3 regions of the Paludibacter propionicigenes WB4 genome follow, and region 3 is predicted to be linked to each of the others. Evidence: riboswitches for the same ligand, from Rfam matches in the RefSeq annotation. Region 3 holds a riboswitch; each other region holds the start of a gene.
What was found. Region 3 has a riboswitch for cobalamin ahead of PALPR_RS12780 (sirohydrochlorin chelatase). Riboswitches for the same ligand answer to the same signal wherever they lie in the genome.
Positions count from the first base shown of each region.

Region 1 (10,489 bases), 1.5 Mb from region 3:
ACATAATAGATGCAAGTTTCAGAAATGAAACCCGGACATCAATAAAATCAAAAAACTGAGAGACAAGACCTGAGCATGGAAAAAAGAAAGATATTTGTGGTTGGTTCCGGTAAACTGGCTAGCGCAGTACTGTCACTCAGCACAACCTATCCATCCGGAGAAGTTCTTAAATGGGACTCGGAATACCTTTCTCTGCCCGAAAAAGTTCTACTGATACATGCCGGTTCAGGTCGTCAACTGAATGAATGTTTCGAGTTTTGCAGCAGAACTAAATCCACGCTGATAGAGCTATCTACCGGATTGGAAACGGAGATTATGCAACCCGATTTTCCTTTAATCCTGTGCCCGAATACATCTTTGCTGGTATTAAAAATGATGAGCGTACTCAAAGCTAACGGCCATCATTTTGAAGGCTTTGACATTTCTATCACCGAATCCCATCAGGCTGCAAAAAAGACCGAACCCGGTACAGCCTATAGCTTTGCCGACTCATTGAAATTGTCGCGGGATAAGGTTGTTTCGACAAGAGATACGAACATTCAAGAGCATAAAATTGGAATTCCTCCGGCGTATCTGGACAAGCATGCTTACCACAGAATAGAAATAAAAGACGGGAACGACGAGGTTGTGATTGAAACCAGAGTGCTGGGTCACGACTCCTATGCCAAGGGAGTTAAGGCGATTATCGAGGCCGTATCAAAACAGCCGTTGGAAAACCGGAAATACTCCGTTTTAGAATTGATTGACAAACAACTGTTATAAACAATAAACTATTTGGTTATGAAGAAACTTGAAAAACTATCAGAAAATGCTTACTACACTGCGGTTGAATTAGGCGATTTGAACGATTTGAAGAATTATGCTTTGATTCATCCCGTTAATAAGCAAGTAATCGAAGGTAAAGTGTTTTTAAAAGACGCTACTAAAGCTACAGGAACCGAAATTTCATTTAACGCTCTCCCACCCCGCTCTGAGCAGCCTTATTTTCATATTCACCGCAAGAACGAGGAAACCTACATCATTCTAAAAGGTTATGGTTTCTTTCAGGTAGACGATGATTGTTTTTCGATTAAAGAAGGAAGTGTTATCAGAGTTTCGCCGCAAGGCAAACGAGGCATCCGTAATGAATCTGACGAAAGTATGATTTACATGGTAATCCAATCGAAAGAAAACTCGCTGGAAGAGCATACTACCGCCGATGGTGAAAGAGTTCCGGTTGAACCAAAATGGAGATAATCAGACGCACGACTCTGAACAAATGATTATAACGCGAAAAAGGTCTGAAAGAGCAATTCTTTCCGACCTTTTTTAGTGCTGACGAAGACTGTCAAATCGATTATTCCGACACTTCTATTTTCAAAATCTTATCACCCTGACGAATAGCATCGATCACTTCCAAACCTTCAACCACCTTGCCGAAACATGTATGATTACGATCCAAGTGAGAGGTGTTATTGCGCGAATGGCAGATAAAAAACTGAGAACCACCTGTATTGCGTCCGGCATGTGCCATCGATAATACACCTCTGTCGTGGTATTGATTTCCACCATCCAGTTCACATGGAATAGTGTAGCCGGGACCACCTGCACCGGTTCCTTTAGGGCAGCCACCCTGAATAACAAAATCAGGTATCACACGGTGGAAAGTCAATCCATCGTAGAATCCACTGGTAACCAGTTTAATAAAGTTTGCCACTGTTCCGGGAGCATCCTGCTCATAAAACTCAACATGCATGTCACCTTTTTCAGTAATAATTTTCGCTGTTTTCATTTTTATCTATTTATAATTGTTTTTTAGTTGGGGGTGCAAAGTTCGTGATGTTTTTCGGCATTTCCAAACATCGGGGATCTTATTCGTTTTATTTAAAGAGTTACATCCACACAAACAGAGCATTAAACAATCAGCAGGATCTAATAAAACACCCCGTACCAACTAAATATTTCTTCCATATATATTAATCAAACCAAGATTATCTATTATATTTGTAAACTACAGCATAAACATTTATACTGTACAGTATAAATGTTTATGCTGTACAGTTCATTTAGTTGAACTGTACAGCTCAATTATAAATTATACTGATCGTTTTGCTAATACTACCTTACCGCTTTCATAAAACATATTGTCCAATTACATAATTCGTTATCAGTAATGAGCATACAATACAAAATGATGGGGAAAAATGATAATATGAACCCCAAAGAATTAAAGAAAAAAGGCTACTATCCTGTTGTAGTGCGTAAGCAAACAGTGGATATAAAGGGACTTGCCGAAAAAGCGGCACGACGCTGCAATTTGAGCAACTTTGAAATAGAAATGGCTATAAAGGTTGCCTTAGAAGCTATACAAGACGAATTGCTGGACAGCAACAATGTTTGCCTGGAAGGCTTTGGAACATTTTCGTTGAAAGCAGAAAGCCGGGATGTGGAAACTCCCGACGAACTCAGGGCTGAATCCATTTTCGTCAAGAAAATTTCATTTAAACATTCGCCTATCTTGCTTCAAAAAATGAAAGCAGCCACCTTTGTAAAGTATAAAAACCTCAAATAATTGTAAGCAGATCAAGTTGTTTTGGGAAAATCTTATATATTTGTCTGAAAAATTGAGCCACTTCCATTACTAAATTTATACTATCATGAACCACAGAATAAACCGCCTGCTCGTAAGCATATTGTTCGCATTAACCGTGATATCCCCTTTCGCTTCATTAGTCACAGCTCAGAATTTCCCGAAAGTAAGAGTGGATGCCGACAAGCGTAATTTTGTGAGTCCGGCTATCGAACGGAAAATTACACAGATACAATCGGTCATTAAAGATCCGGAGCTGGCGTGGATGTTTGGCAATTGCTTTCCCAATACACTCGACCGCACAGTGACTTTTACGCAAAAAAACGGTAAGCCGAATACCTTTGTTATCACCGGCGATATTTATGCCATGTGGCTCCGCGACTGTTCGGCACAGGTTTGGCCTTATATGCCTTACATGAAAGAAGATCCTTCACTGCAACAACTTATTGCCGGAGTGATTAATCGTCAGGCTGAATCAGTATTGATTGACCCCTATGCCAATGCGTTTAATATGAACAAAGAAGGCGGCATGTGGATGAGCGATAATACCCAAATGCGCCCCGAACTGCATGAGCGCAAATGGGAAGTAGACGGTCTGTGTTATGTTATCCGGTTGGGGTACCGTTACTGGAAACTGACCGGTGATACTTCCAGCTTTGACAGCCGCTGGCTGGATGCTATGAAGCTGATTGTAAAAACGTTTAAAGAACAGCAACGCAAAACCAATCAGGGTCCATACAGCTTTATGCGTCGGACTGAAAGGGCTATTGATACGCAGTTTGGCAACGGATTCGGCAATCCCGTTCGCCCTACGGGAATGATTTGCTCCGCCTTTCGTCCGTCCGACGATGCTACCATCTACGGCTACTTGGTTCCGTCCAACTGTTTCGCCGTAGTATCGCTCCGCCAGCTATCGGAAATGGTGAAAAGCATCAAACAAGATAAAGCTTTTGCCAATGAATGCACTGCTCTGGCTGCCGAAGTAGATGCAGCTATAAAGAAATACGCCATTGTAAATCACCCGAAATACGGAAAAATATATGCTTTCGAAGTGGATGGTTACGGCAACTACCTGATGATGGACGATGCCAATGTGCCTTCTTTACTATCGCTGCCTTATCTGGGTTATACGTCCATCAATGATCCTGTTTACAAAAACACCCGTAAGTTTGTATGGAGCAACGATAACCCTTATTTCTATAAAGGCAAAGCAGGAGAAGGCATAGGTGGACCACACGTCGGGGTGGATATGATCTGGCCTATGTCTATCATTATGAAAGCGCTAACTTCAAACAATCCTGAAGAAATAGCTGCCTGCCTTAAAACGCTGAAGCAGACTCATGCCGGTACCGGTTTCATGCACGAGACATTCCACAAAAACGATCCCGCCAATTTTACCCGCTCGTGGTTTGCCTGGGCCAATACTTTGTTTGGCGAATTGCTTATCAAAACAGAGAAAGAACATCCTGAGATTTTAAAGAGAGAATATTGATTTTTAATAAGTTATATTCTCACTAAATTGAATTCGCAAATTCAATGGTTCACTTCAAATAAAACATAATCTTAGATTCCCGAAGGGAATCAATGTAAATAACCACGGGTGCAACCCGTGGCTAAAACATACAACTACGACAGAACCCTGAAAGGGTTCAATAACATTATTTTATTGTGATATTCAGCCCACTTCGGGGCTGAAGTTATATCTCGCTTTTCATCCCCCGGTTGCGCTTCACTTACCGGGGGCTATTTACATTTAGCCACTCCGTGGCAATAAATAGTCTTTCAATTGACTCTTATAGTAGGGACTTATATAATATCTAATAATAAAATAAACCCTTCAGAATGATTTATTCTGAAGGGTTTATTGCGTATAATGAGAAAAAAGATTATGCCACTTCTACTTCGGGCAAGAACAACTTCATGTCTTCGTCCACGCTTCCGATCGGTGCGATTCCAAAGTTTTCAACAAGTACTTTAGCTACATTAGGCGACAGGAAAGCCGGTAATGTTGGACCGAGGTGAATGTTCTTCACTCCCAGATAAAGTAAAGCGAGTAATACAATTACTGCCTTTTGCTCGTACCAGGCAATATTATAAGCTATTGGCAGCTCGTTGATATCATTAAGTTCAAAAACTTCTTTGAGCTTCAAAGCAATCATTACCAACGAGTAACTATCGTTGCACTGTCCGGCATCGAGTACCCGTGGAATGCCACCTATATCACCCAACGGCAATTTGTTGTAACGATACTTAGCACAACCTGCGGTTAGAATCACGGTGTCTTTCGGCAATTGTTCGGCAAATTCGGTATAATAACTACGACCTTTCATCCGACCATCACAACCTGCCATAACAAAGAATTTACGAATCGCTCCCGATTTTACGGCATCAACCACTTTATCGGCCAGGGCAAATACCTGCGCATGAGCAAATCCACCAACTATTTCGCCTGTTTCTATTTCTGTCGGAGCTCCACACTCTTTAGCATGGGCAATCAGTGCTGAAAAGTCTTTAGGTTGACCATTTTGTCCTTCTTCAATATGCTTGAAGCCGGGAAAGCCTGACGAACCTGTAGTATACACCCTGTCGGTATAGGTAGCTGTGCTTCTTGGTGGAACAATGCAGTTGGTGGTAAAGAGAATCACACCGTTGAAAGTTTCAAAATCAGTTACCTGACTCCACCATGCACCGCCGTAGTTACCTACAAAGTGGCTATACTTTTTGAATGCCGGATAATAATTAGCCGGAAGCATTTCGCTGTGAGTGTATACGTCAACACCCGTTCCTTCGGTTTGTTTCAACAACTCTTCCATATCTTTCAGGTCGTGACCACTGATAAGAATACCCGGATTGTTACGAACCCCAAGGTTTACCTTCGTGATTTCCGGATTACCAAACGAAGTGGTATTGGCTTTATCAAGCAACGCCATGACGCTCACGCCATATTTACCCGTTTCGAGTACCAAAGCAGTTAGCTCATCAGCCAAGAAAGCATCGTTGGTAGTAGCCACAAGCGCACGCTGAATAAACGGATGTACTTCGGCATCATTGTACCCCAGGTTGTTAGCATGCTCAACATAAGCCGCCATCCCTTTCAAACCATAGATAACCAGTTCGCGAAGTGAGCGAACATCTTCATTTTCGGTAGCCAACACTCCTACTTCTTTGGCTATAAGCTCCATTTCGGCAGACGTAACAGCCGTCCAGGTAAGCAAGTCGGTTTTTTCGAGCTCTACCTTATTCTCCTGTAGAGTAGATTTCAGTTGAGCACGGAGTTTAAACCCATCGCGAATGCGATTCACAAAACGTTCGTAATCGAAATTAGCATTGGTGATAGTCATAAACAGACTGTCGGTGATAAAAAGATTGGCTTCCTCGTTCTCTATGTTCAACGTACGCAGAGCCTGAGTATAATGAGACAATCCTTTTAGTTGATAAATCAGTAAATCCTGCAAAGCAGCTACTTCGGGTGTTTTTCCACAAACTCCCTTAATCTCGCATCCGGTACCTTTGGATGCTTCCTGGCATTGAAAGCAAAACATGTTCATAATGTATAATGATTAATTGTGAATGATAAATGATTAATTTTTTGTGATAAGAGCAGAATCGGGATGGTGAATAAAAGGCATTTATAATTTAGCATTAATCATTCACCATTATTTCACACCCACTCTTCTTTCAGCACATCGCCTCTGGTTCCTATAACAACCAATTTGACAGGAATCTTGCAACCCGATTCGGCAACGGCTTTTTGTGCCAGTCGGAACAGTCCTCCACAGCAGGGAACTTCCATAATTACAACTGTCAACGTATTGATTGTGGAATAGACAATCATGTTTTTCAGTTTCTCGACGTACATCTCCTGATTTGAGTCGAGTTTGGGACAAGCAATGGCTAGTATTTTACCCGTCAGAAAGCGATTATGAAAATCGGCAAAGCTATAGGCCACGCAATCTGCCGCCAACACTACGTCTGCGCCTCTAAAGTATCCTGCTTCCGGGTTCAGCAAATGAAGTTGTACCGGCCATTGGCGTAGTTGAGACGGCGACTGTACATCAGCTGAAGCCATCTTAAAAGCCTGTGGAGCAGCCGGAGCAAATGACATCTCACGACTTCCCGGGCAGCCACCACCATGACTGTGTTGCACTGCCGATGCAGGTTTCGAAGCACAACCAGCTCCACTATGGTTATGCACCTGTGCAAAATCAATTTGAACACTATTGGCTCTCAGGTAGCTCACGCCTTGTTTTAAATATTCTATTTCGCCGTGATCTTTCAGATGTTTCAGGTGAGCAATGATGGTTTTCTCGCCCTTCGGAATCATGCGCTCAATGGTAGCAATTTCGTCATAAGCTTCGGCTTCACGTTCTTCAAGCGTGATAGCTCCTACCGGACAATCACCGATACAAGCCCCCAAGCCGTCGCAAAACAATTCGCTAACCATACGGGCTTTACCATCTATCATCTGAAGTGCACCTTCATGGCAACCACTTACACAAGCTTCGCATCCATTGCAAAGATCTTCGTCTATTTTTATAATTGTTCGTTTCATTTGACCCCTAACCCCTAAAGGGGAATTAAGTTAGTATTGTTTTATTTCTGTAATAGTTTATTCTTTATGTAGAAACTGCGTCTTAAAGCCCCTTTAGGGGTTTGGGGTTCATTATTTTATCATGGTCAGCAACATCTTAAACTGCTCAACAGCTACCACTGCATGCCGAACGTTGGCTGGCATAATAATACTTTCGCCCACGGCTAGCTCGAATGTTTTTCCATCAATAACTACCTCGCCTTTACCATCCAGAACCTGTACAATGGCGTCGAATGGTGCGGTATGTTCACTCAGAAATTCGCCTTTGTCAAAGGCAAACAGAGTCACGTTTCCACGTTCGTTTCTTATTATGATTTTGCTTACCACCGAACCTTCGGCATAAGCCACTTTATCTGTCATGCTGAATTTTTCAGCTGTAGGGAATGCTTTATTTTCCATTATCTTGAGTTTTTATTTGTTATCTGTCTGTTTCAACCATTGGTTGTATTAATTATGCGGCAAAAGTATAGCCCGAAAAACAATAAATGTGTAACATCTGTTACACTCACAAAATTTGTTTGTATTTTTGTGCATAAATAACTATCAAACATGAGCAAAATAGATCTATCAGCCTGCCCGGTGTGTAGTAAGATTAAAATTGAGAATGAAGAGGCTTTTCTGGAAGACTTAAAATACAGCATTAAAGCACATCCTAAAAATGAATTGATTATCAGGCAAGGAGATGTATGCGATGCCTTGTACATGCTTATGGTAGGCTCCGTAAAAACAGAAATGATTACCGATAATGGAAATGTACTTGGCATTGAAATAATCAAAGCTCCACGCCCGTTGGCTCCGGCTTTTCTTTTCTCTGATAACAACCATTTTCCGGTCGATGTAACGTCGCTGGAAGAAGTAGAGATCATGAAGATACCAAAAGCGGAAATCTTGCGACTAATGACTACCAATTTGGATTTCATGTCGAGCTTTATGACTCATAATGCTAATCGCACGCAATTTCTGACCAATCGTCTGCAACTGCTTTCTATAAAAACCATAAAAGGAAAAATTGCCCATTTTTTACTCGAAAACTCTCCGGGTGAAGGAAAACCGTTTGAAATCAACCGTAATCAGACTGAGTTAGCCGATTTCTTCGGAGTAGCCAGACCATCGTTGGCCAGAAGTATTTCTGAAATGGTGCAGGAAGGTATCATCGAAGTCAACAAGAAAAAATATACCATACTCCATTCGAAAGCGTTACGCGAATTGCTGGTGTGAACAATATCTCCTCTTCAAATTTTTTTTCAAAAAAACTCACACGCTCACAAGACTATTTTTCAGCCAGATACACTTCTCAATTACAAGATCCGACGAACTTTTACATACATTAAAACCCGCAAAACACTTTCTCATTTCAGAAAAATGTACTACTTTTGCTCTCGCTTTGGTTTTAGTTCACGATTTCTCGTGAGCTGAATTAAAAGGGAAACAGGTGTAATTCCTGTACAGTCCCGCTGCTGTAAGCTCTTTAAACGTTTTGAACAACACTTTTGCCACTGAAATTCTCAGTAAGCAGTGAACAGTGAACAGTAAACAGTCCCATATAGACTGATAACTGATAACTGATAACTGATAACTGAAATCGGGAAGGCGTTCAAAACGGGAGTAAGTCAGAAGACCTGCCAGACAACAATCAATTTTCAGAAGCTTTCGAGGAAAAAGCGACGAAACATCAGCAAAAAACAACAATAATTTTGCCTTTGTGAGGTCATTTTCGGGAGCTATTTGATCGGTTTATTCATCGTCAAATAGTTACAACTGTGTTTAAAAACTTTTTATTTACATTCGTTATATTTTTATCAGTAACTACTTCGGCTTTTTCAAAGGTTTCGGGAGCTGACTCTATTCACGTCCAAGATCTAAAAGAAGTTACGGTAAACGGTCAGGCTATTAAAAATGCAAGAGCCTCCATGCCCATTCAAATTATTACCAATAAAGAAATGGCATTGCTTAATGCCAATAACGTTTCAGATATTGCCAAATATTTTTCAGGCGTTACCATTAAAGATTACGGTGGCATAGGCGGAATGAAAACTGTTTCACTTCGTGGTATGGGAACTCAATACACAGGCGTCAGCTACGATGGCGTAATGATGAGTGACATTCAATCAGGACAAATTGATCTGGGTCGTTTCTCTCTCGATAATATCTCAGAAGTATCATTGACTAACGGTCAGCCTAATGACATATTCCAATCGGCACGTTTGTTTTCGTCGGGCGGTATTCTTAGCCTCAGAACAAAATTGCTGGATTATAATAAAGACCAATCAATTGCAGGAAAAGTAGTAATTAAAGCCGGTTCATTCGGATTACTAAATCCTAGTTTATTTCTGACAAAGAACATTAATGAAAAATGGGCATTTAATCTATCTGCAGATGCACTTACGGCCAATGGTCAATATAGTTTCTTACAATATTATGGTTCTACCGATAACCTTTCGGAAAAACTAACCCGAACAAATAGTGATGTAAAATCATTGCGCACTGAAATGAACTGGTTGTATCGGATCAAAGAAAAAGAGAGTATTACATTTAAAACTAATTTCTTCGGCTCAGAACGTGGATTGCCCGGTAGCGTTACATTTTACAATACCTATGACTCTCAGCAGCGCTTAAAAGACAGAACATTCTTTTCACAAATCCACTATGAAAACCTGATTTCGGACAGATTTCAACATCAATATTTCGCAAAGTTCAACATATCAGACAATCATTACTCTGACAGAGATCCTAAATATAGTATCACCAATGGAATTCTCAAAGATCATTATTTGCAAAAGGAATATTATCTATCATCCTCATTTCAATATAAGTTATTTGAACCAATGTTCTTATCGTTAGCAACAGATTGGTTTTATAATACTCTTGATATCAATTCAAATGTCAACTTCAAAAACTTTCAATATCCGACGCGCCATACGGGTATGGCTAACCTTGCAACCAAATATGTAACGGAAAGACTAACTTTGGGAGCGAACCTGCTTTACACTCTTACGCGTGAACAGGTACAAACTGGAAATGCCTCACCAAATAGAGACAAGCTATCACCAACAGCAAATTTGTCATTCAAATTACTTGAAAACAAAGAACTAAGGATAAGAGCTTTTTACAAAAATATTTACCGTCTTCCGTCATTCAACGATTTATATTATCAGGATATGGGAAATTCAAATCTGCGTCCTGAAAATTCAAATCAATATAATATCGGATTCACCTATCTGGACACAGAAATACCTTTTTTGTCGGAATTTGCTATCATGGCCGACGGATATTATAACCGGGTAACAGATAAAATCATTGCTATTCCGCGAGATATGTTTCATTGGAGT
Region 1 is NC_014734.1:928,286-938,774, forward strand. Features, by position in the region: gene PALPR_RS03835 (dihydrodipicolinate reductase C-terminal domain-containing protein) at 76-762, shown strand; gene PALPR_RS03840 (cupin domain-containing protein) at 781-1,236, shown strand; gene PALPR_RS03845 (peptidylprolyl isomerase) at 1,337-1,771, opposite strand; gene PALPR_RS03850 (HU family DNA-binding protein) at 2,153-2,551, shown strand; gene PALPR_RS03855 (glycoside hydrolase family 125 protein) at 2,637-4,061, shown strand; gene hcp (hydroxylamine reductase) at 4,456-6,117, opposite strand; gene PALPR_RS03865 (ATP-binding protein) at 6,231-7,121, opposite strand; gene PALPR_RS03870 (cupin domain-containing protein) at 7,233-7,559, opposite strand; gene PALPR_RS03875 (Crp/Fnr family transcriptional regulator) at 7,710-8,378, shown strand; cobalamin riboswitch at 8,529-8,801, shown strand; gene PALPR_RS03885 (TonB-dependent receptor plug domain-containing protein) at 8,921-10,489, shown strand, end outside.
Region 1: linked by a shared signal. The riboswitch ahead of PALPR_RS03885 (TonB-dependent receptor plug domain-containing protein) and the one ahead of PALPR_RS12780 (sirohydrochlorin chelatase) in region 3 are both predicted to bind cobalamin.

Region 2 (10,489 bases), 1.4 Mb from region 3:
TTATCATGGATAAGTTGATGCATAAAATTGGCTTGCATGGTAAGTCGTTCATTCCACTGGTGATGGGTTTTGGTTGTAATGTGCCGGCCATAATGGCGACTCGTACGCTGGATAACAAAAAGGACCGTATTCTGACGATGATTATCACCCCTTTTATGTCCTGTAGCGCCCGGTTACCGGTGTACGTATTGCTTATATCGGCTATATTTCCGGCTAATCAGGGGCTTGTTCTTTTTACAATTTATCTGGTTGGAATAGTGTTGGCAATTCTAACAGCTTTGGTGATGAAGAGGATAGCATTTGCCAAAAAAGAAGTGCCTTTTGTGATGGAATTGCCGCCCTATAGGATTCCAACGTTGAAAAACACAAGTCTGCACATGTGGCATAAAGGTCAGCAATATCTGAAGAAAATGGGGAATGTTATTTTGTTGGCTTCCATATTAATCTGGGCTTTAGGATATTTTCCACGTCATATAGTCTATACAACAGATTATGATTCGAAGATTCAACAAGTTCAGTCGAATAGTGGGTTGAAGCCTGATCAAAAGGATAAGGCTGTCCGACAATTAGAAGTAAGTAAAGAGTCTGAACGTCAGGAAAAATCTTATATAGGTCAATTAGGACATGCTATCGAGCCTGTAATAAGTCCATTGGGATTTGACTGGAAAATGGGTGTGAGTATTATTACTGGATTGGCTGCAAAAGAGATTGTGGTTAGTTCTATGGGTATTCTTTATCAAGCAGACTTAAAAGCTGATGAGAATTCGAATTCTCTGAAAGATGAATTGCGGGCACAGACTCATAACAGTGGAGAGCTGAAAGGGCAAAAGGTTTTCACGCCTTTGGTAAGTTTTGCTTTTATGCTTTTCGTGTTGATCTATTTCCCTTGTGTAGCTGTTATAGCGGCTATAAAAAAAGAATCCAGTTGGGGATGGGCTGTATTTACCATGGTTTATACTACTGCCATGGCCTGGTTGGTGGCTTTTGCAACATATCAGATAGGAAGTTTGTTTATATAAAACGAACTTTAATTGTAGGCTAACATGTTGGAGTGTTTGATTAAATGATAATCTCCAAATAAAACGAATGTAATGACACAGAATATAATAGTTTTGATAATTATAGTATTTGCAATAATCTATTCAGTGTATGCAGTGCTGAAAAATATACGCAAAAAAGACACATCGCCCTGTGGCGATTGTAATGGGTGTGATGTTAAGAAAGAAATTTTGAAAAACAGCAAAACTCCATCAAAAAATCCCTCAACGTGTGGATGTGCGACTAAATAATCTAGATAATTTCCAGGGAATATTCAGGCATAAATACCTGAGTATGTCCTGATTCGATGAGTTGGTTGATTGGTCGTAGTTTATATTTCTCCGTTCATGAATTTTTCAATCAACTCACCTCCAACACTGGCGTTGGTGGGATGACTGGGTAAATTGTCTCTGCTAAACCATGCTGCTTCGACTATTTCTTTGTTGTCGATTACAATAGGTTGGTTTTCATCGGCTTCAGCAATATATCCAATCATCAATGATCCCGACAGTGGCCATGGTTGACTTTTATAATACCGGATATTTTTGACATCAAGACCTACTTCTTCTTTTACTTCGCGCACTACGGTTTCTTCCAACGTTTCTCCCACGTCTACATAACCGGCTATTAATGAATGCCAACCAGCTTTAAAATTGCTATTTCTGGCTAACAGGATTTTGTCTTTATTGATGATAGCTACAATGATGGCTGGCGAAATTTTAGGGAAGAAGTGCGTGTTACAAGCAGGACACACCAAGGCTCTTTCATCGGATTTGTGGTAAGTCTCAGCCCCGCATTTTCCGCAAAAACGATGTTCTTCGTACCAGTTTCGAAGATGCAGTCCCACTACACTTATCCAGCCAATTTCTTTTTGAGGAATAGTCCTGAAAAAACCGATTTCTCTGTATTCAAAATGTTCTTTTTCCACCGTTTCAGCTTCGTCCCACAAAATAAAGCCCGAAACATCATCCAGAGTGAATAAAAAAGTAATATTTGATTCGTCGCTTATATTCCGAAAGTCAGACAGTCGGGGTAAATCAACATTTTCATTATTCGTTTTTATTAAAAGTGTATTTTCTTTAAAGTGAAGGAGAAAGTCATTGTCCTTTATTTTTGCTCCGGCAAGGTAATGATTGTCGAAACTGTGTGGTAATATATCCTGAATCATGAGCGAAAAATGATTTATTTCTGTGTTACTTTAGAAAGCACAAAGGTAGTTAAAAGAAAGGAAAACTTACCTTGAAAAATGACAAAATCCTGTTTTTGTTTCAGTAAGTCATTTTTTTAATTATTTCCAAAGTAATACCCTGTCTGCCCGCTTCTGCTATAGCTTTCTTGTCAGAGAATAAGCTTTTTTGCTAAATAAAAACATGGGTAATGTAGCTCCGATTGCTAACAGGAAAATGACCGTAAGCGTAACCATTCCGTTTGAGAAAAACATTTCCATGTATTTTGCTTTCAGCGTTGGTACATTCATGTTTTGTAAAAACATGATTTGCGCAAAAACAGTGTTGTAGGCAAACTTACCCGGAATCATTGGCAGAAGCGCCGGTATATAAATCACGGTTGTCGGGCAATGTATTTTGCCACCTAACCAAAGACTTCCAAACCCAATTATCAAAGCACTTACAAACGAAGCTACCGCAATGTCAACCTGAAAATAATTCATTAGGCAAAAGCGACAAGCATGGCCAACGGCTCCAAGTAAAGCAATAAATTTAAACGAGCGTTTTGGCGGGTCGGAAATAGCCCCAAAACCAATGGCTGCTATTGCAGCGAAAAACCCATCTGAAAGTATGTCAAGTGCTATTATCATATTAGACCTCCTTTAAATAAAATCAATGTGAATGAAAGCCCGATAGCAAGACATGCTATCAGTAGTAACGCGTTGGCTAGTCGGCTTATTCCGGTAAGCGTATGTCCTTCTACAATATCAATTACTCCATTGATGAGTGGAACTCCCGGGATTAAATACAATACGCTGGTTGCCAAAGCAATATCAGAAGTTGTGTTGAAGTATAGCGTAGTTGATGATAGCAGAGAAGCAACGAATGCTGATACGATGAAGATAATAAAATGATTAACATGTCGCTTTTGTAGTTCGGTTCTGACAAAGAAACCGGCGATAGTGGCGATAAACACAATAAGCATAGATAGCCAATCGCCCTTAAATAATCTACAAAAAGATGCATTTGCCAACCCAACTAGCAACAATAGCAGCAAAGAATTCATTCTCGGAGCTGATATTATTTGCTGGTATTTTTCCTTAATCTGCTCAAAATTCAGATGCTTGTCTATAGCTTCCCAACTTAATGCGCTTAGCTCCGCGTTGTTTTTGAAACTAATGGGCAGTACGGGAATTTCTATAACCTCACTAAAAGTGTGCTGAGATTCGTTATCCAGAATTGTGAGAATGATACTTTTCTGAAACACACTGATTTTTACATCGAAGCCCAATGCCTCTCCGATACGTTTGGTATTACGTATGACTCTTGACGTGTGAATACCGCATCCCATAAGGTATGCCGCATACTCTGCTACAAATTTTGCCCAACGCAATGATGTTTCGTTATTTATCATAGATTACATAATATTTTGAATTTTATGACTTACTACTCTAGCTGTACTGAAGCGAAAAATCTAAGTTTTATGTATGTAACAATAGAACAAAAAGAGGAGTTCGAAAAAACTTACTTCATTTATGAGATATTTATTGTTTCTGTGATTCAATGCTTCTGTTTCTGTTTAGTTTTTAAAGAAATCTAACGTGATTATTTTGTATTTAGTTTGACTCTCTTGATTCGCTTGCTTGTAAGAGTCATTGCTGTAATTGAAAGCAGTAACCCTCCACTAAGTAAGCAGATCTCCAGCAGTCTTCGCCAAAAAGGATGATCAATTAACCAAAGCGTATTAAAGGAATGGAAAAAATTGTAGATCCAACGACGAATGCGTGTATTGTTATTATAGTCAGCCAGTAGTTCGGAGTTTTTCGGATGGATGTAAAGCGTTGTTTTAAATTCATCATCGATTGTCAGGCAATAAACAGGGAGAGGGCATTGCCGCTTTTGTGATGGAATATAATAATTGTCGTATGCTTTCTGAAGTGTGAGCGAGAATGGATGCCGACCGATTTGCTTATTGTAGATGTTTTGTATTTCTTTTTTGCTAAACACAGGATGATACTCTGTCCGGTTGCTGTCGGCATGTATCATAGTTATATGTCCTTCCTTGTCGCTGATTTTGTAGTAGGGTTCTTTTCCAATCATATTCCATTCCACACGGTTGGTTTGTGGATAATGTTTCAAGACTTCGTTTAGGTTGCGGGTAAAACGGGTTAACGGCAGAGCCTGAGCATCCGACCGTACAGCATTTTCGTCGGGACTCTTTGCTATAAATTGCGGAACTTCGCAAAGGGACATCATACCGCTAAAAACGTATGTAAACGTAACCAGTCCGAACAGCAAGCCGAGTATGTGATGCCACCGAAACCAGAAATGTTTGTAGGGTGTAATGGAACTTATCGTTTTCTTGCGCTTCCATGCCTTTCGGGAGTAGCTAATGCCCAGCCATAATCCGACCATACACATAATTGCACCCAGTGCAGAGATAATGATAATGGTATTTTTCCAACAATCAGCATGAAGTCGCAATTGCTTTATATATCCCCAATGGGGCATAGCTCCAACGTAAGCCCAGAGTCGGGTTGTACGGTTAGTTTCCTGTACAATCTCTCCGGTGACCGACGACACATATAGTACCGTTTTCTTTCCATCGTTCATCCGGTATTTATAAATGGGAAAGTAGTCTTTATACTTCTCCCACGGAATCCATCTGTCATAATCTGAGATAGATTCCATTTCTCCGACAGAGGCTTTAGCACGCATCACAGCCAATTTCCTACAGCTGGTTTCTGAATAAGTGGTAACAGCATGTTCATCGGGATAACTGTAAGTTGTTTGCTCTCCATTTTGTTTAGTTACGCTAAGTAGGGTTTCATCCAGTCGTGTATGCAAAACAAGAGACCTGATACTGTCTGTATTGTTTAAAATGATGGTTGGATGTATCGGGCTGTTTAGTCTGGCGTACTCGGCTTTCAACGGTTTGGGGAAGGACGAGAACATCATCACAAAACCCGAGATGAACCATATTACAAATACAAAACTAAGCGCCAGCCCAAGGTAGCGATGGAGTTTTATAAAAAAGATTTTCATATTATTTGTTTGGAACTGTAAATAGATTCTGGAGGAAAAAATAAGCTGTGGAGGAATTTCAGTTGGGAATTCCTCCACAGCTTAAAGAAAAAGATTAACTACTTAGTTAGAGTGAATAGCTGAGTGTGGCCAGACAGCTTCGCCCTTCCGATGGAATAAACTGACTATTGTTTAATGCCCATTCATAGTAAGTTTTATCGGCTATATTTTTAAGCACAATGCCCAGTCTCAATCCTGTTTTAAAGCTGTAACTCACATGAGCATCAGCCACAAAATAGGAAGGCAGAAAGATCGTGTTAGTAGCATTGGTGTACGATTTGCTGGAAGAATTGCATGCACCTCCAACGCTAAAGTTCTTCAATGGTCCATCCATAAACAGATAATTAGCCGACGCGAATAAAAGATGTTTTGGAGAATAAACTTGTAGGTTTCCTTTGCGGGTATCTCCCTGCACATAAGGGTTCGATTTAAAATCGCCGTATTCGGCATCTGTAAACGTATAGCCTCCACCCAAGGTAAGCGATTGGATAGGATTAATCTGCGCTTCAATATCAAACCCCTTAGAGTTAACTACTCCTATTTGAGCGTATACTCTTTTGGTTACCTGTGTTCCGTTTTCGTCCACTTTTACTGTAGCGACATTCTCTCGAATATTTTCTTTGTGGATGTAGAATGCGCTGGCAGTAACACGAATGTATTTCTTATAATCGTATCCGAAGCCTCCTTCTGCTTGATAACCTGATTCTGGTTTAAAAATTTCTTCACCGTTGACAGGAGTAAAAACCGTCCCTTCTTTATTCACATAAATATAAGTAGAGTTATAAATATCGCGGTAAGGTTTAAAGAACGTACCCAAAGAACTGTACAAAGAAAAGTTCTCAGTAGGCAGATAAACTGCACCAACCTTGTAGGTGAAAGAGGTATTCTGTGAGGAACTCCAATTCAGATTGTTGCGCAGGTAATCTCGTTGACCGTCGATGGTGTTCGCCGAACCGGCAGCCTGAAATTTGAACAGATCAAGACGACCGGCCAGTAATACTTTTAATTTGTTGCTCAGCTCAATCAAATCCTGGAAATAAAAACCATTGGTCATGTCGCGTCGAGGATTTGCTTTTGAGAAGCGGGTAATGATGGCTCCCTGATTCAATACAGGATTTACCGAAGTCACTGTTGCCAAATAACCCGGTCCTACGACATCCCCGGTATTATATCCGGTATAAGTTGTTCTATCCAGATACATCACAGACCACCCTCCTAGTATCGTATGCTTTAGCCCGGCAATAACAGGAGTCCAGTTTGTTTCCAACTGGTTTTGGTAAGTTGTTGTCATATGCGAGAAGCGCAGGGGCGATGAGCGTTGAATACTATCCAGACAGATATAGGTTTTAACTCCTCCCTGTTCATAATAAGTAGAATAAATAGGTTTTGTTGACGTGAGATAGGTCAGTGTTTCTGTAGAAAAGTAATTGATATCATCTTTGTTTACCGAAAAGATATTAGACATGGATAAGTTATCCGAAAAGATATGGTTGTATTTCAGCAAACCATTATAATTTTTATTCTTTAAAAAGTCGGACGGATCATTGAACCGCTGCTCCCGACTGATAGTCGAAGGAATTGTGCTTTTGGGAGAAACCACACTCCCGGCAATATTTTTCACATCATAGAGCACGGTAGGAATTCCGGCTTCAGTACCGTAAAGATCATTTACATAGCCCGATCTCAGTTCCAATTTATCTTTGGAACTAAGCTTGTAAGCTAATGCTAGGTAGGACGAAAACCGTTTATCGTGGTTATCTCTCCAACCATCCCTGTCGGAGGTTCCAATATCCAGTCGGTACGAAAGCTTTTCGCTCAGACTACCACCCGAACCAAATGTAGCCCGCTTGCTGTTCCAACTCCCGTATGATATAGAGGCATTGGCGTGAAATGCTTCGGTAGGCGCTTTTCGCACAATATTCAGAATGCCGCCCACTGCCGAATGACCATACATCACAGATGCCGGACCTTTGAGGAGTTCGAGACTTTCTACCGATGTCAGGTCCGGCACCGGAGCGCTACTCGAATAATTCATCCGCTCATCGCGCTGTCCGTCAACCATCAGTACCGGAGAACCAAAGCCCCGCATGTAAAACGTTTGAAAACCGCCATAGGTTACTACAGGTTTTACGCCAGTTACATTTTTTAGCGCATCGTTTACATTGTCGATGCCGCGTTGTTCAAAAGTTTTTCTCGAAATACTACTGATAGATACAGGGACATACTTGAGTGGTACGTCAATTTTCATTACTTCCCGTCGTTGTTGTTTACTCGTGACGAGCACTTCATCGATAGAATAAATCGAGTCGGACATGTTTTTTTTCTGCGAGAATGCATTTTTTGGAAAAAAAATAATTGTCAGAATGAGACAAAGCCAAACAATCTTCCCGTTGTTTGAATTTTTTGCGTGTTTTGTTTTTTGTTCTTTCATTGTTATTTAAATTGGTGAAATACAAAATCCCAGATTTATAACAATGGAAAATAAAAACAAACGAAGACACACTAAGAGATGACATACTGGCCTGCTGATTGTTTGCTTTTTTCCCGAAAGCTACAAATCGATATATCGGCAGGTCTTCTGACTTACTCCCGTTATTGAACGCCTTCCCGATGTCAGTGAACAGTAAAACAGTAAACAGTAAACAGTAAAAAAGTCAGATTGACTTCAACTGATAACTGATACCTGATACCTGATAACTGATGCTTCAGTGGCAAAAGTGTTGTTCAATACGTTTTCTTCAATTGTTTATTGTCAATTAAAGAAAGAGTTTACAGCAGCGGGACTGTTCAGGATTTTCACCTGATTCCCTTTTAATCACTTTCTGCGAATGCAGAGAAGTGAACCAAATACGGGTGCAAAGATAAGACTTTTTTTTAAATCCCAGTAGTAAAGTATGTATTATTGGGTAAGTGTTGAAGGTGATATGCAACAAATAAGACTGACAACTACTGTTGCTAAGTAGTTGTCAGTCTTATTGATATGAGGAAAGGAAATATATTGAATAATCGAAAGTTTTATTTTAAACTGATTGATTGTGTGTAGATTTCACCAAAGCGATTGGTTACTTCTATTTTTGCTGTTTTTGTTTCAGGTTTGGGTTGAAATCTGAAAAGATGCAGGGTGTGATATCCTGTTCCCGTGCCATTTTTCATGGTTATGAAATCCTGATCTTCATCTTCGAATTGTTCCATTGAACCTTTGCTAACACCATCCTCATAGTATTTTATCTGGTAACTGCTGTCCCAGTCCCATACATTTGCAACTACATAATTTGCTTGCGTGGCAAATTCGGCCGGTTTATATACACGGAACTGGTAGTTTATGTCTTTACCGGTTGATTTGTAATGCCATTTGATCTCTTTGCCGTTTACGTCAACAATCAGGTAGCCGTTCGGAGCCCCGCAACGATTTACGCCGCCTGCCCACCATGCTCCACAGGCAGCTCCGATATTATGTTCATATATACCCGGTGCAGGCTCTTCGTTCTCGTAGAAATGAGTATGACCTGCAAAGATATGTACCTGATAGCCTTTTAGAATCTCAAAAAGTGCTGCTGCATTTCGGGTATTGCCAGAGCCTTTCGATGTTTTATTGGCAGTGGGAGCATGCAGATTCAGAAAAATAACGGTGCCGGGTTTTACGTATCCGAGGTCTTTTTTTAGCCATTCAAGTTGATCGGGTGTAAATTGCTCGGTGTATTTCTTTCCTGCAAAATAATCAATGTTTTTCATACTGATTATATGTACATTACCCAGATTGAATGAATAATCTACAGGGCCAAAAAAAGATTCGTAGATTTCTTCAGCGTAATTGTTTGTCGGATTTTCTGTGTTGTGCAAATCGTTATATTTCAGGTCGAAATCATGGTTTCCGATGGTGGAAAAGACAGGAACTTTCAGTGAAGAAAGCATAGTTTTGTACAGTGGAAACAGATTCATCTTATCAAAAACATTATCCCCTAAAGTCATTGCATAAATCTCTTTTCCTGCATTTTGTTTTATTGTCGATTTCAGGTCAGTCATTGTTTCACTCTCTAATCTGCTAACATCGCTGCTTGTTTTAACTTGTGGATCGGAGATTGCTATGTAAACAAACTTGTCAGTTTTTTTTATACGTTTGTTTAGTTTGAAATCTCGTCGGTTTACGGCTTCTTTATCCGAGAGTTTTGTAAAATAACTGTTTGCCACGTTCTTCTCAATATCAAAATCAGAAGGTATTGAGATGCTTACGTATTTGTTTCGCGAAAGTTCGGATGGTAGATAATAAATACCGTTTTGGTCGCTGGTGGTGAAATTTTTGCCATCGTTTACTACCACACCTTCTACTGGCTTATTGTTATTGTCCACAATTAAGCCTTTTACAGTCATTCCGGCTTTGTCGCTGATTTGGGTTTTATCGGAGGTGTTGTCAATATTGTTGGTGCTTGCCTGACAATTTAACAACGAAAGATTAAACAGGATAATTAATCCATATATAATGGAAAGTGTACGCTTGTTCATATGTTTTTTTGTTTTGATTAATGATAAATAATTTCTATAGATTTGAATACCTGAAGAATATCGTTGGGATCTTTTGCATTTTTGATGTCATACTCTATTTTTTTTGTGTCATCTTCGTAGCAAAGAAGATTTGCACAATCTAATATGTGACTCATGTTTGCAACTAGAGTTTCTTTGCTTAAAGTTCCATTTTTAAAGAGCTTCTTGTAGTAATTGTTTATCTTACTCACAGCATTAAAAACTGTAGGTTTGACTATTTCTACTGTGCTTCCCGAAAGTCCAACAGTCTGTTCATATACTCGTTTATAATTTTTTAAAAACAAATTCCATTTAATTGAAATTGTATCTCCTAAATAGTGCTCATCTTGAAATGCAGTTTTTATATTGATAGAGTTTCCGTATGATTCGAGAGTATATTTTATATGCGGTTTTATTGCGCTTGATGGGTTAATATCAAGATTATCAGTTTTGTTTTCATTAGTTCTCATTGCCAAATCTCCAGATTGTTGTGCTGAAGAGCTTATGAAAATAAGCAATGAAAATGCTGCAAGAATTATTTTCTTCATAAAAATCAGAGTTAGTTAATGAATTAAAGAAATATTGATTTATTCTGAGAACTTATTGCCAAATAAGTTTTATTGAGAATTCATCGCCTCCCATATTTGCTTTTGCAAGTTGATAATTTTTCATGTTTGTCCGTT
Region 2 is NC_014734.1:1,726,990-1,737,478, reverse strand. Features, by position in the region: gene feoB (ferrous iron transport protein B) at 1-1,019, shown strand, start outside; gene PALPR_RS16210 (FeoB-associated Cys-rich membrane protein) at 1,092-1,289, shown strand; gene nudC (NAD(+) diphosphatase) at 1,370-2,206, opposite strand; gene PALPR_RS07310 (threonine/serine exporter family protein) at 2,363-2,851, opposite strand; gene PALPR_RS07305 (threonine/serine exporter family protein) at 2,851-3,618, opposite strand; gene PALPR_RS07300 (PepSY-associated TM helix domain-containing protein) at 3,810-5,249, opposite strand; gene PALPR_RS07295 (TonB-dependent receptor) at 5,356-7,602, opposite strand; cobalamin riboswitch at 7,839-8,151, opposite strand; gene PALPR_RS07290 (calcineurin-like phosphoesterase C-terminal domain-containing protein) at 8,304-9,788, opposite strand; gene PALPR_RS07285 (hypothetical protein) at 9,806-10,354, opposite strand; gene PALPR_RS07280 (SusD/RagB family nutrient-binding outer membrane lipoprotein) at 10,407-10,489, opposite strand, start outside.
Region 2: linked by a shared signal. The riboswitch ahead of PALPR_RS07295 (TonB-dependent receptor) and the one ahead of PALPR_RS12780 (sirohydrochlorin chelatase) in region 3 are both predicted to bind cobalamin.

Region 3 (10,489 bases):
AAACTCGTGTGCGCGGGTCACAGATTCATTGTAACTCACGTTGCAATATCCAAAGCGTTGCAAGCGTGCAGTCATCTGCACCTTGCAGTTGAATGCTCCCACCATCGGATTAAAATGACCTTCCGCATCTTCAATTCCCTCTGTCAGATACATCAATCCGCCACATTCGGCAAAAATGGGTAATCCCCACACAGCAGCCGTTTTCATTTCCTGCAGCATGCTTTTATTTTCGGATAACTCCCTGGCAAATACTTCGGGATAACCGCCACCTATATAAATTGCATCAATATCAGGCGGTAAACATGCATCGTTCAGCGGACTAAAATAGACCAACTCTGCACCGTTTTCTTCCAGCAGCTCCAGATTATCCTGATAATAGAACTGAAAAGCCTTATCGCGAGCCACAGCTATTCGCAATGAACTCAGGTCCCGTTTCCAGGGTTCTGCTACCTCTAAGTTTGTGCTCGGTAGCCTATCTTGTGCCGCAAGTTTCTCCAAAAGTTCCACATCGATTGTCTCTCTCAAAATAGCAGTTAGCTTTTCAATCTTCTCATCCAATCCCGCTACTTCACCGGCTTGTACCAATCCCAGATGACGACTTTCGAGCGAGATGTCACTGTTCGTCGGCAGATAACCCACGCAAGGCACGCCCGTATGTGTTTCGATATACTTTTTCAGAAAAGCATAACTATCTGCGTTGGGCACATGATTCAGTATCACTCCCGCCACATTCACCTGCGGGTCAAAATGCTTAAAGCCACTGACAATAGCCGCCACGCTTTGGTACATACTTTTGCAACTCACCACCAACAGCACAGGCAGCGCAAGCAACTTACTTAATTCGGCAGCACTTCCGGTGGCTTCGTCGCCCATACCGTCGTACAAACCCATTACCCCCTCCACCACCGCAAAATCTTTCTTTTCGGTATGTTTGGCATAAAGATGTTTTATCACCTCCTGCCTCATTAAAAATGTGTCGAGGTTGTAAGACGGTGTGCCCGTTACCTTCCGGTGAAAAGCCGGATCGATAAAATCGGGACCCGTTTTGAATGGAGCAATCTTGTGCCCCCGTTCGGCCAATAAGCTCATCAAGCCTATGGTGACGGTGGTTTTTCCGCATCCGCTGTTTGTTCCTGCTATTACTATTCCTTTCATGCGCGGGTATTTATGTATTGTATCAGTTCATCCATGGTTTTCGGACTCTTTGCATCGCTGTTCAGGGCTTTAAACACCTGCAATATAAAAGGAAGCTCCAGCTGACTTTGTTTCAAGAGTTCCTCGTTGGCAAATACTTCGTTGGGCGTTCCCTCTCCGACCACACGGCCCTTGTGCAGCACGACCATCCTACCTGCCCACTGATAGGCAAAGTTCATATCGTGGGTGGAAATGATAATGGTCTTGCCGGCTTTATGTAGTTTTTCGAGCAATACAATAATCTCTGCCGCATGAGCCGGATCGAGCCCCGCAGTGGGTTCGTCGAAAATGATAATCCGCGGATTCATTGCCAGTACCGAGGCAATGGCCACCCGCTTTTTCTGTCCGTAGCTCAGCAAATGAGGCGGGCGATCTTTCAAACTCTCAATGTCGAGTGCTGCCAGAGTACTGTCAACAAGCTGACGCACTTCATCGCGCGACAACTCCATATTCAGCGGACCGAAAGCCACTTCTTCGTACACACTGGCCGAGAACAGCTGACTGTCCGGTTCCTGAAATACGATACCCACCTGCTGACGCAATGCCAGAAGTTCACGCTTGCTGTATCCTGTTTTTTTTCCATCAAAAAAGTAGTCGCCCTTTCGCGGTTTCAATATACCATTCAGCAACAGAAACAGGGTGGATTTTCCCGCCCCATTGGCTCCTGCCACCACCAGTTTCTCGCCTTCCGACACCGAAAAACAAATATCGTCAATAGCTGCTGTGCTATCGGGATAATGGTAGCTGATGTTTTTCAGTTCAATCATATTTCAGTTACGAGTTACGAGGGTTTAGTTACAAGTTAATAATTGAGTTCGGAATAAGCCCGGATTCATTTTTCAAATTATATAAGTAATGGAACGAATATATTGTATCATTTTAATTTTCAAAGACGATACTATTCAACATCCCCTTTAGGGGCTTGGGGCGGAAAATACATTTTAAAACCGCCCCTAATTATCTCCCTTCGGTCGCTGACAGTTGGTTCCACTGAAGGGAACTTAAATCATCCCGAACTCAGACTAATGAGATTGCCCTTTGCCCAATCAAAAAAAAGATTCCCAGCAGCGCAGCAAATAGTATTACCGATACCCGTATAAATTTCTTGTTCGTCTCCCATTCAGCGGGCAAGCTGTATATTCTTCCGGTATATCCGCGCGATTCCATGCTGTGAAACAATTGTTCGGCACGTACTCCGGCCAGTATAAATGCACTTCCGCCCAGTTGTGCTGTCGACCGAAGACTTGTTTTCAGGTTGCGATGCCCCATCCGGCTTTTTTGCGCTATATAAATGCGCTGCGCTGTGTCCGACAGGATAAAGATATTGCGGTAAACAAGCACCATCAGGTCCAGTACCACTTCCGGCACGTTGAGTTTGCGCAATACATATATCATATCCGAGATGCTTGTATTCAGTACCAATGCATATAAAACCGCGATGCCCGAAAAGCTTCGGAATAAAATGAACAGACCCTGTTGCAGACCCGCTTCACCGACTCCAAAAGTGATTGCACCTGTGTTCAGACTGAATAGCGGATGCACCGGATTGAGTTCCAACACCACCGATAAACTCCCCAACAGCACAAAACCGGCCGGGATAGCCATCAGACGCAACAAGCGCCACAACGATATGCGAACCGTGAACACCGTAATAGTCAAAAACACCAACAGTTCAATACCCAGAAACAGTACCGAATGACTGCTTAAGCCCAACACAGTATACAGCACAAACCATCCCAGTTTATACCCGGGATGTACCTTACGTATCCGACTTTGTATAGGATAGCAATCGAAATAATGCACCGTCAAGCCTTTTTATTTTGTTGCTTTCCTCTGGAATAGCCAATATAATAACCCAAAACAGAAGCACCAATAGCAGCCTGCAAGGCAAAAAATGTAGAGACAATCTCCGGACTGTCGAACAATTTCACACCTTCAAACCAGGGCTTGTAGTTTTTGTCAATACCCTGCACCATCGAAACGGCTTTGTCATCCGTGCCTGCAAACTCAGCGTGTTGGAACATTACCAAAGGTAGACTCACCAAAGCCACAATCACGATAACCATCCATCCATATTTACGAATTGTCTTCATTTACTCCGGTTGTTTTGATACATGCAGAGCTGTCAGCTCTTCCGCATTGTGCGACTGAATAAAATTAAACACCATCACCGAGATGAATCCTTCCACCACCGAGAGTGGCAGTTGTGTTATTCCAAAAACGCTAATGAACTTGATAAACGAAACCAGGATAGATCCGTTAGCTCCCGGAAATGCCACAGCCAGTTGAAAAGCCGTCACGCAATACGTAAACAGACTTCCCAAAGCAGTAGCCAGAAAAACGGTTACCGATCGGTTTACTTTCAGTTTTGTGAATAGCCTATATATGCCCCACGACAAAAATGGTCCGCAAATTCCCATAGAACATACGTTGGCTCCTAGTGTGGTAATGCCTCCGTGTGCAAGCAGCAAAGCCTGAAACAGCAGTACCACCAGTCCAAGCACCGACATGGTAGCCGGTCCGAAAAGAATAGCTCCCAGTCCGGTGCCCGTCATGTGCGAACAGCTACCGGTTACGGAAGGTAATTTTAGTGCCGACAACAAAAAGGTAAATCCTCCCGCCACGCCCAGCAATATCTTGATCTTACTATTCAGTACTACTTGTTTTTTTATGGAACGGATGCCCCAAATGATAAAAGGAATATCAACAATGTACCAAAGCAGACACCATTGCGGAGGCAAAAAGCCCTCGGCAATGTGCATGGCATACACCGATTGAGGCACGAGAAGCATTATCAGCAACCCTGCAACAGCTATTTTTCGAATCGGTTTGTTCATTTGGACTCTACTTCTTCAATCCGTTTAATCAGAATATCACGCAAAAGCGGCTCGAAGCCAATGGGGCGACCAAACTTAAAGTTCAGATGAGGATAGAGGGCTTTTTGTTCTTCTAAAATTTTGGGAATGTCCAGTTTAATATGATTTCCCATAAATAGGAAATAAGGAATGACTGCAATATCGGTAACTTCACTTTCTGATAACTCTTTCACAACGGTAGGAATATCCGGCTGAGAAAGTTCCATAAACGCACCTTTTACCTCAGTGGAGGTATAACGACTACTTACCAGTTCTACTACCTGATGAAATTCAGCAACGGCATCTTTCGACCGACTACCATGACTCACAATGAGTACAGCTTTTTTAGTTTCCATGTTTTCAATATATATAGGCACTGCTTGTGTCGAAAAACGGACACAAAAAATGCGGAGATAAAAAAATCATTTTTCCCGATGAAGCAGCCACGTAAAATAAAAGGATGAAAACAGAGGAGTATCTTGAACTAGAGTCCTGCATCTTCGCTTTTTTTCCCGAAAGCTACGAATTATATTTGGAGGCAGGTCTTCTGGCTTGTCCTGTCTTAGCGGCCTTCCCATCCCCGTGGGGGACAGTGGCTAGAGTGTTGCTAAAACGTCTTTGTGGACTTACAGCTACGGGAATAGCTCCTGAATTAAACAGGATTCCCTTTTAATCCCATGTTTCGAATGTATCGAAACGGGAACCAACAAATTTTGTATTGCAAAAGTAGAACAATAATTTGATAGAATCAGCAAACATCTATCAACATTTTGGAGCAAAAAAATATCTAATATCTTATTGCTCTAAGAATATGTGGTTTAGAAAATAAATATTAACTCTTGGTTAGATAGAGCGCAAGGCAATCATAATATTATCAGAAAAGACAAGTAAAAAACAAACTTATCATTACTCATCCGAGCTTTTTCAAAATTTCCAATCCTTGCTGCCATTCGCCATAGCCCGACAAACTATTAATATGTCCGGCTTCGCCAATGTTTATGAATTCACTACCCCAGTTTCGGGCATAGTATTCTGCCCTTTCTATTTTCATCCAGGGGTCGTTTGTACTGGCTACCAAAGTTGTACGAAATGGTATTCGCTGCGTCGGAGTTTCTCTCACAAGGCGGTCGTCCACCTTTTCACGAATCACGTCTACATCAGGTGGAGCTACCAACAAAGCCGCTTTCACGCGCCGATTGTAACGTTTTACCCATTCGGCAACAGTAAGGCAACCTAAACTGTGTGCCACCAATACCACCGATTCGGGGTCATAACCGGCTATAGCTTTGTCAATATTATCAGCCCATTCCTCTATGTCTGGGTTATCCCAGTCACGTTGTTGAATTCTGTGAAAGTTTGGTTGAGTACTCTCAATCCATGTTTGCCAGTGGTCGGCTCCTGATCCCTGGTAGCCGGGTATGATGAAATAGTGTGTCATATTCTTAATAAAAACTGAGGGTTTAGATGTCCTCTTTGGACGATACAAAATTCCTACTTTTTTGGAATAAATACAATCGCACGCTTATGGTAAATTTATACCGTATTTGTGGTATATACACTCGCCAATGGATATTATAATTTCCCTGAAAGCAAGTTTAGAAAAATTGAAGAATAAAAAAAAGGGAAGCATCATCACGACGCTTCCCTTCAACCAATTTACACAATCTTTTTCGTTAACTATAAAATCTGTAAATCTTATTTATTTGGACTCATCCATTTATTTGTTTTGTCACAGGTTATGTTCAGTGTTTGGTTGCCTGCCTGCATTCTGAAGTCGCCTTGTTCCAGAATCCATTTACCATCTGCCCCTACAAAAGCCAAATCACTTGCTTTGATGGTCAATGCCACCGTTTGAGTTTCTCCGGGACGAAGTTCAATCTTCTTAAATGCTCTTAGACGACGGTTTTCAGGAGTCAGCGATGCCACCATATCACGACTGAACAGCATAACCACTTCCTTACCGGTAATTTTACCAGTATTGGTCACATCAATGCTAAAGGTCAGTTCATCGCCTGCATTGAAATTCGGCTTTGAACATTTGAACTTATCGTATTTGAATGTGGTATAACTTTGTCCGTAACCGAAAGGCCATTGAACAGAAATAACCGCATCATAATCGTAGGCTCCTTCCATCTTATCCGTTTCCTCACTTACACGATAGTCGTAAGTAGTCAGTTCAGCCTGATGGCGGGGATAAGTATAGGGCATTTTAGCCGAAGGATTCGCATCGCCTGCAAGAATATTGGCAAGAGCATCGGCACCATAGTTACCCGGAAGCAGAATGTTGATTATCGCATTGGCCAAAGGTTCAATGTCGTTGATAATACGCGGACGACCTCCATTCAGGATAAGAACAACCGGCTTTCCGGTAGCAGCAAGTGCTTTTACAAGATTACTCTGATTGGCAGATATCGCCAAATCGGACAAGTTACCCGGTGTTTCGCAATAGGAATTCTCGCCAATACAAGCTATGATCACATCCACATTTTTGGCTGCATTGACTGCCTTCTCTATTTCCGGAGTATTTTCTTCGAAATAACTACCCTCGGACACATACGTCACTCCTTGCTCAAGCACCACATTCTCCTTGCCGAATTTATTGCTTACAGCCTCAAAAATGGTATTGTAGGCTCCGGCAAACCGATCGGCAAGATGTCCCTGCCAGGTATAGCTCCAACCTCCGTTCAAACAACGCATAGAGTTGGAATTAGGGCCGGTAACCAGAATCTTCATTCCCTTTTTCAGGGGAAGCATCGCATCTTTGTTTTTCAGCAGCACTTCCGACTCTTCAGCAGCCTTCACAGCCAATTCAGCCGATTTCTTACTTGCAAATTCAGGATAATCGGATAAAGAAGTATTGGGTTTATCGAAAAGACCCAGGCGATATTTCAGTCGGAGAACACGGCTCGCAGCATCGTCAATACGACTCATCGGTACTTTTCCTTCTACTACAAGTTCTTTGAGCAGCGTACAGAAATTCAGATCGTATGGTTCCATAGCCATGTCAATTCCGGCATTGATAGCAATTTGTATGGCTTCCTTTTTGTTTGCCGCCACATGCTCACGGGTGTACAAATTATTGATGTCGGCCCAGTCAGTTATTAACATACCATCCCAAGCCAGATCTTTTTTCAACCATTGCGTAAGCAACTCGTAGCTGGAGTGTACGGGAATTCCGTTGATGCTTCCACTATTTACCATCACGGTAAGTGCACCAGCCTCTACACATGCCTTAAAAGGCGCAAAGCACTTTTCCCTGAGTTCCGACACCGGAATATAGGCAGGAGTTCTGTCTTTACCGGTACGCGACATGCTGTAGCCCATATAATGCTTTACCGATGTTGCTATTCTGTCAGCCGGAATATGGTTGGGATCGTCTCCCTGAAATCCACGTACGGCATTGCTCCCCATGACGGCATTGACAAGGCAATCTTCACCATAGTTTTCCCAAACGCGGGACCAGCGTGGATCCCGTGCCATATCAACAGTTGGTGAATACGTCCAGGGACAATTGGCAGCACGAGTTTCGTAAGCGGTCACTTTCGCTGCATCGTATGTAAGCTGAGGATTGAACGAGGCCCCCAGATTTATATTCTGTGGAAACAGAGTGCCTTCGAGCGTGTAGGTTGTACCGTGATTTTGGTCAAGCCCATAGATACATGGTATCCCTATTTCCTTCATAGACATATCCTGTATCATACCGATCAGCTCCTGCCATTTCGCACGTGTTTGCGCAACAGGGCCAGGTGCATTCAGTATCGATCCTACCTTGTATTTGGCAATGGCGTTATGAAGTTTCTCCTTATCAAGGACGAACACACCATTTTTCATATCCCCCAATACATCGATAGAAAGCTCGGTCATCTGACCTATTTTTTCATCCAAAGTCATGCTGCTTAGTTTTTTTTCCACAGCAGCTTCTATTTTTGATTTTTTCGGATTAGCAGCAAACACCACCTGTCCGAGACAGGCGATGCTTGCAGTAATTCCCATAATAAATGTTTTGTTTAAGCGCATTATCAGTTTATTATTTTACAGTTACAAGATCAACGAAGTAGCCATGACCGACAATAAGGAATCCACTTTGATCTTTAATCGCATCAAGAACTGCTTGTGTAAGGGTAACATTCAACACACCATCAGCAGAAACATCAACTTTAGCTGTTCCGGGTAAATCATTCCACCATCCGGAAGTAGTGCGTATCTGATGGTATGTTGCCGTAGGTTCAATCGAATAGTGTATAGACATCACAGCACCGGGCTTAATTGATGTAAAAACACTCGAACCAATAAGGTTGAAAGTTTTGTTCGGATTACCATCAGGCAAGTCCCATGATACGTAATGATGTCCGCTCCAAAGCGTTTGTTCTGATGATATTACAATCTTAGTATTGTTTGCAACCACTTTATTTGCAAAGAAAGTCACTTCTTTACCATCGGCCATTTTACCTGTCAAGGTGTATTCTCCGTCATTGAGTGAAGGGCAGGTGAACTCTAACCGACCGGCAGTTTTTACAGCAAAAGTAGATACGGCTGTACCGCCAAAATCAAGCGATGCCACTTTGTCGAGGTTAATACCTGTCATAACGCAGTTAGCATTAGCTGTAGCCCGATCGGCTCCGGTTGTAACCAATGCTGCTGAACTTACAGTAACCACATCGCCTCCATATTCCACATTGTCAGTACCAATAAGTACAACCCGTTGTTTGCCTTCAGGAACCCCGGCAGGAACAGTGTATGAAATATATGCACCTCCGTTATCCGACACAACAGTCATGTTGGTGACAGCGATGTTACCTACTTTAAGGCCTTTTACCTGATCAAGATTTTTTCCATACAGCACAGCCTGGGCACCCGGAGCTATGAATCCCTCAAAACTGACTTTTGTAGTCGCTGGATCAGCGTCCAAAGGATTGACACGTACAATTCCTTCGCGAGAAGTGGTTTTTCCGGCAGTAGTGGTTACTACTACTTTCATATCATATACCCCGGCAAGCAAAGGCATGTCTATTTTTTTACCCGATGCTACTTTGGTTCCATCAAGATACCAATCCACCGATACAAAATCGGAAGGTGTGACGGTTAATTCCATTGTAAAATTGGCATCCCTGTTGATAGTTGCCACTGTAGGCAACTCTCCGCTAACACGATCGGGAAAGGTCGGTGCAAGAATATGCGGTTCGTCGTCTTGACCCGCTACCGAAAACGGCTGTTCGTCGTTGCAAGAGCTGAGCATGACACTCATGGAAAACAACGCTATTAATGTTCGATATATAAGTTTCATATAATATGCTTTAATTGATGACTATTAATTCACATCCCACCAAAGAGGTGTGTTCCAACTATTCTCTCCTCCCATACGGCTCAGAGCTTCTTCGTAACTTTGCTTGTTGTAAGAAGATTCGAGAACCGGATAAGAAAGGCGAACCGGAATATCTGCACCGCCTGTAAGGAACTGTGCAAAATCATATTCCGCAGGAGATTTCAGACGTGGATAGCCTGAACGGCGCACATTGGCCCAACTTTCAGCAGGATTGGTAAAGTGAAGTATCCATGCCTGTGTATTGATCGCAGCTTTTTTCTGCTCGTTGGTATGACCAATGCCATTATTGGTGATATATGTAGTAAACTCAGCATCCGTAATTTTGTCGCAACCGTAGTTGTCAGACAGGAAATTCATTGATGCACGTACACCTTTGGCATAAAGATCATCAACTGCTCCACTTACATTCCATCCTTTCAAAGCAGCTTCAGCCAGCAGGAAGTTGATTTCAGCATAAGTTATAACAACACCCGGGTTATTACTTTTCAGGAAATTGTTGGCCAATTTAGGCTCTGTTTCTCTGGCCACACTTGACTGTACGGAAGGATTAGTCAATGCTATTTGCTTCAGTATATCACTTTCGTAACCGGTAGGCCATGGTTCCCATGAAAATGCTCCCGGATCACGTGGATTCATAGTGACACCTTTCGCCAGTACTTCTTCCGTAAGATCGATACGATTGTTTGTACTTGTAGAACTCATCAATCCGTCATAATAGAAACGTGCGATACGGTAGGTACGTGGGTCGCCAGAATTCTTCATCTGGTTGAAAAATGTAGAACACAGATAGCTTGGGTTGTTGGCCGGGTCATTACCGAAAAGCAGTTTTGACAATGCATTGCCACGATAATCAGTATACGTCTCTTGTCCGAAGCTGAAAGGCACATCCATGTATTTAATCAGTGCATCATCCGAAGCGCTGGCGAGTATTCCTCCGGCATCTGATAGTGCGTCTTCAAATTCCTGTTTCGCTTTTTCAGGTGCTACATCAGAAATACGCATTGCATAGCGAAGACGAAGTGAGTTAGCAAATTTTTTCCACTTGGTAACATCGCCTTTGTATATCACATCGCCCGAAATTTTATCTCCGGACTGATTAAGTGCTGTACCAGCTTCT
Region 3 is NC_014734.1:3,083,742-3,094,230, reverse strand. Features, by position in the region: gene PALPR_RS12805 (cobyrinic acid a,c-diamide synthase CobB) at 1-1,155, opposite strand, end outside; gene PALPR_RS12800 (energy-coupling factor ABC transporter ATP-binding protein) at 1,152-1,961, opposite strand; gene cbiQ (cobalt ECF transporter T component CbiQ) at 2,212-2,997, opposite strand; gene PALPR_RS12790 (energy-coupling factor ABC transporter substrate-binding protein) at 3,000-3,287, opposite strand; gene PALPR_RS12785 (energy-coupling factor ABC transporter permease) at 3,288-4,031, opposite strand; gene PALPR_RS12780 (sirohydrochlorin chelatase) at 4,028-4,405, opposite strand; cobalamin riboswitch at 4,570-4,772, opposite strand; gene PALPR_RS12770 (RBBP9/YdeN family alpha/beta hydrolase) at 4,960-5,487, opposite strand; gene PALPR_RS12765 (glycoside hydrolase family 3 N-terminal domain-containing protein) at 5,745-8,066, opposite strand; gene PALPR_RS12760 (hypothetical protein) at 8,077-9,333, opposite strand; gene PALPR_RS12755 (SusD/RagB family nutrient-binding outer membrane lipoprotein) at 9,358-10,489, opposite strand, start outside.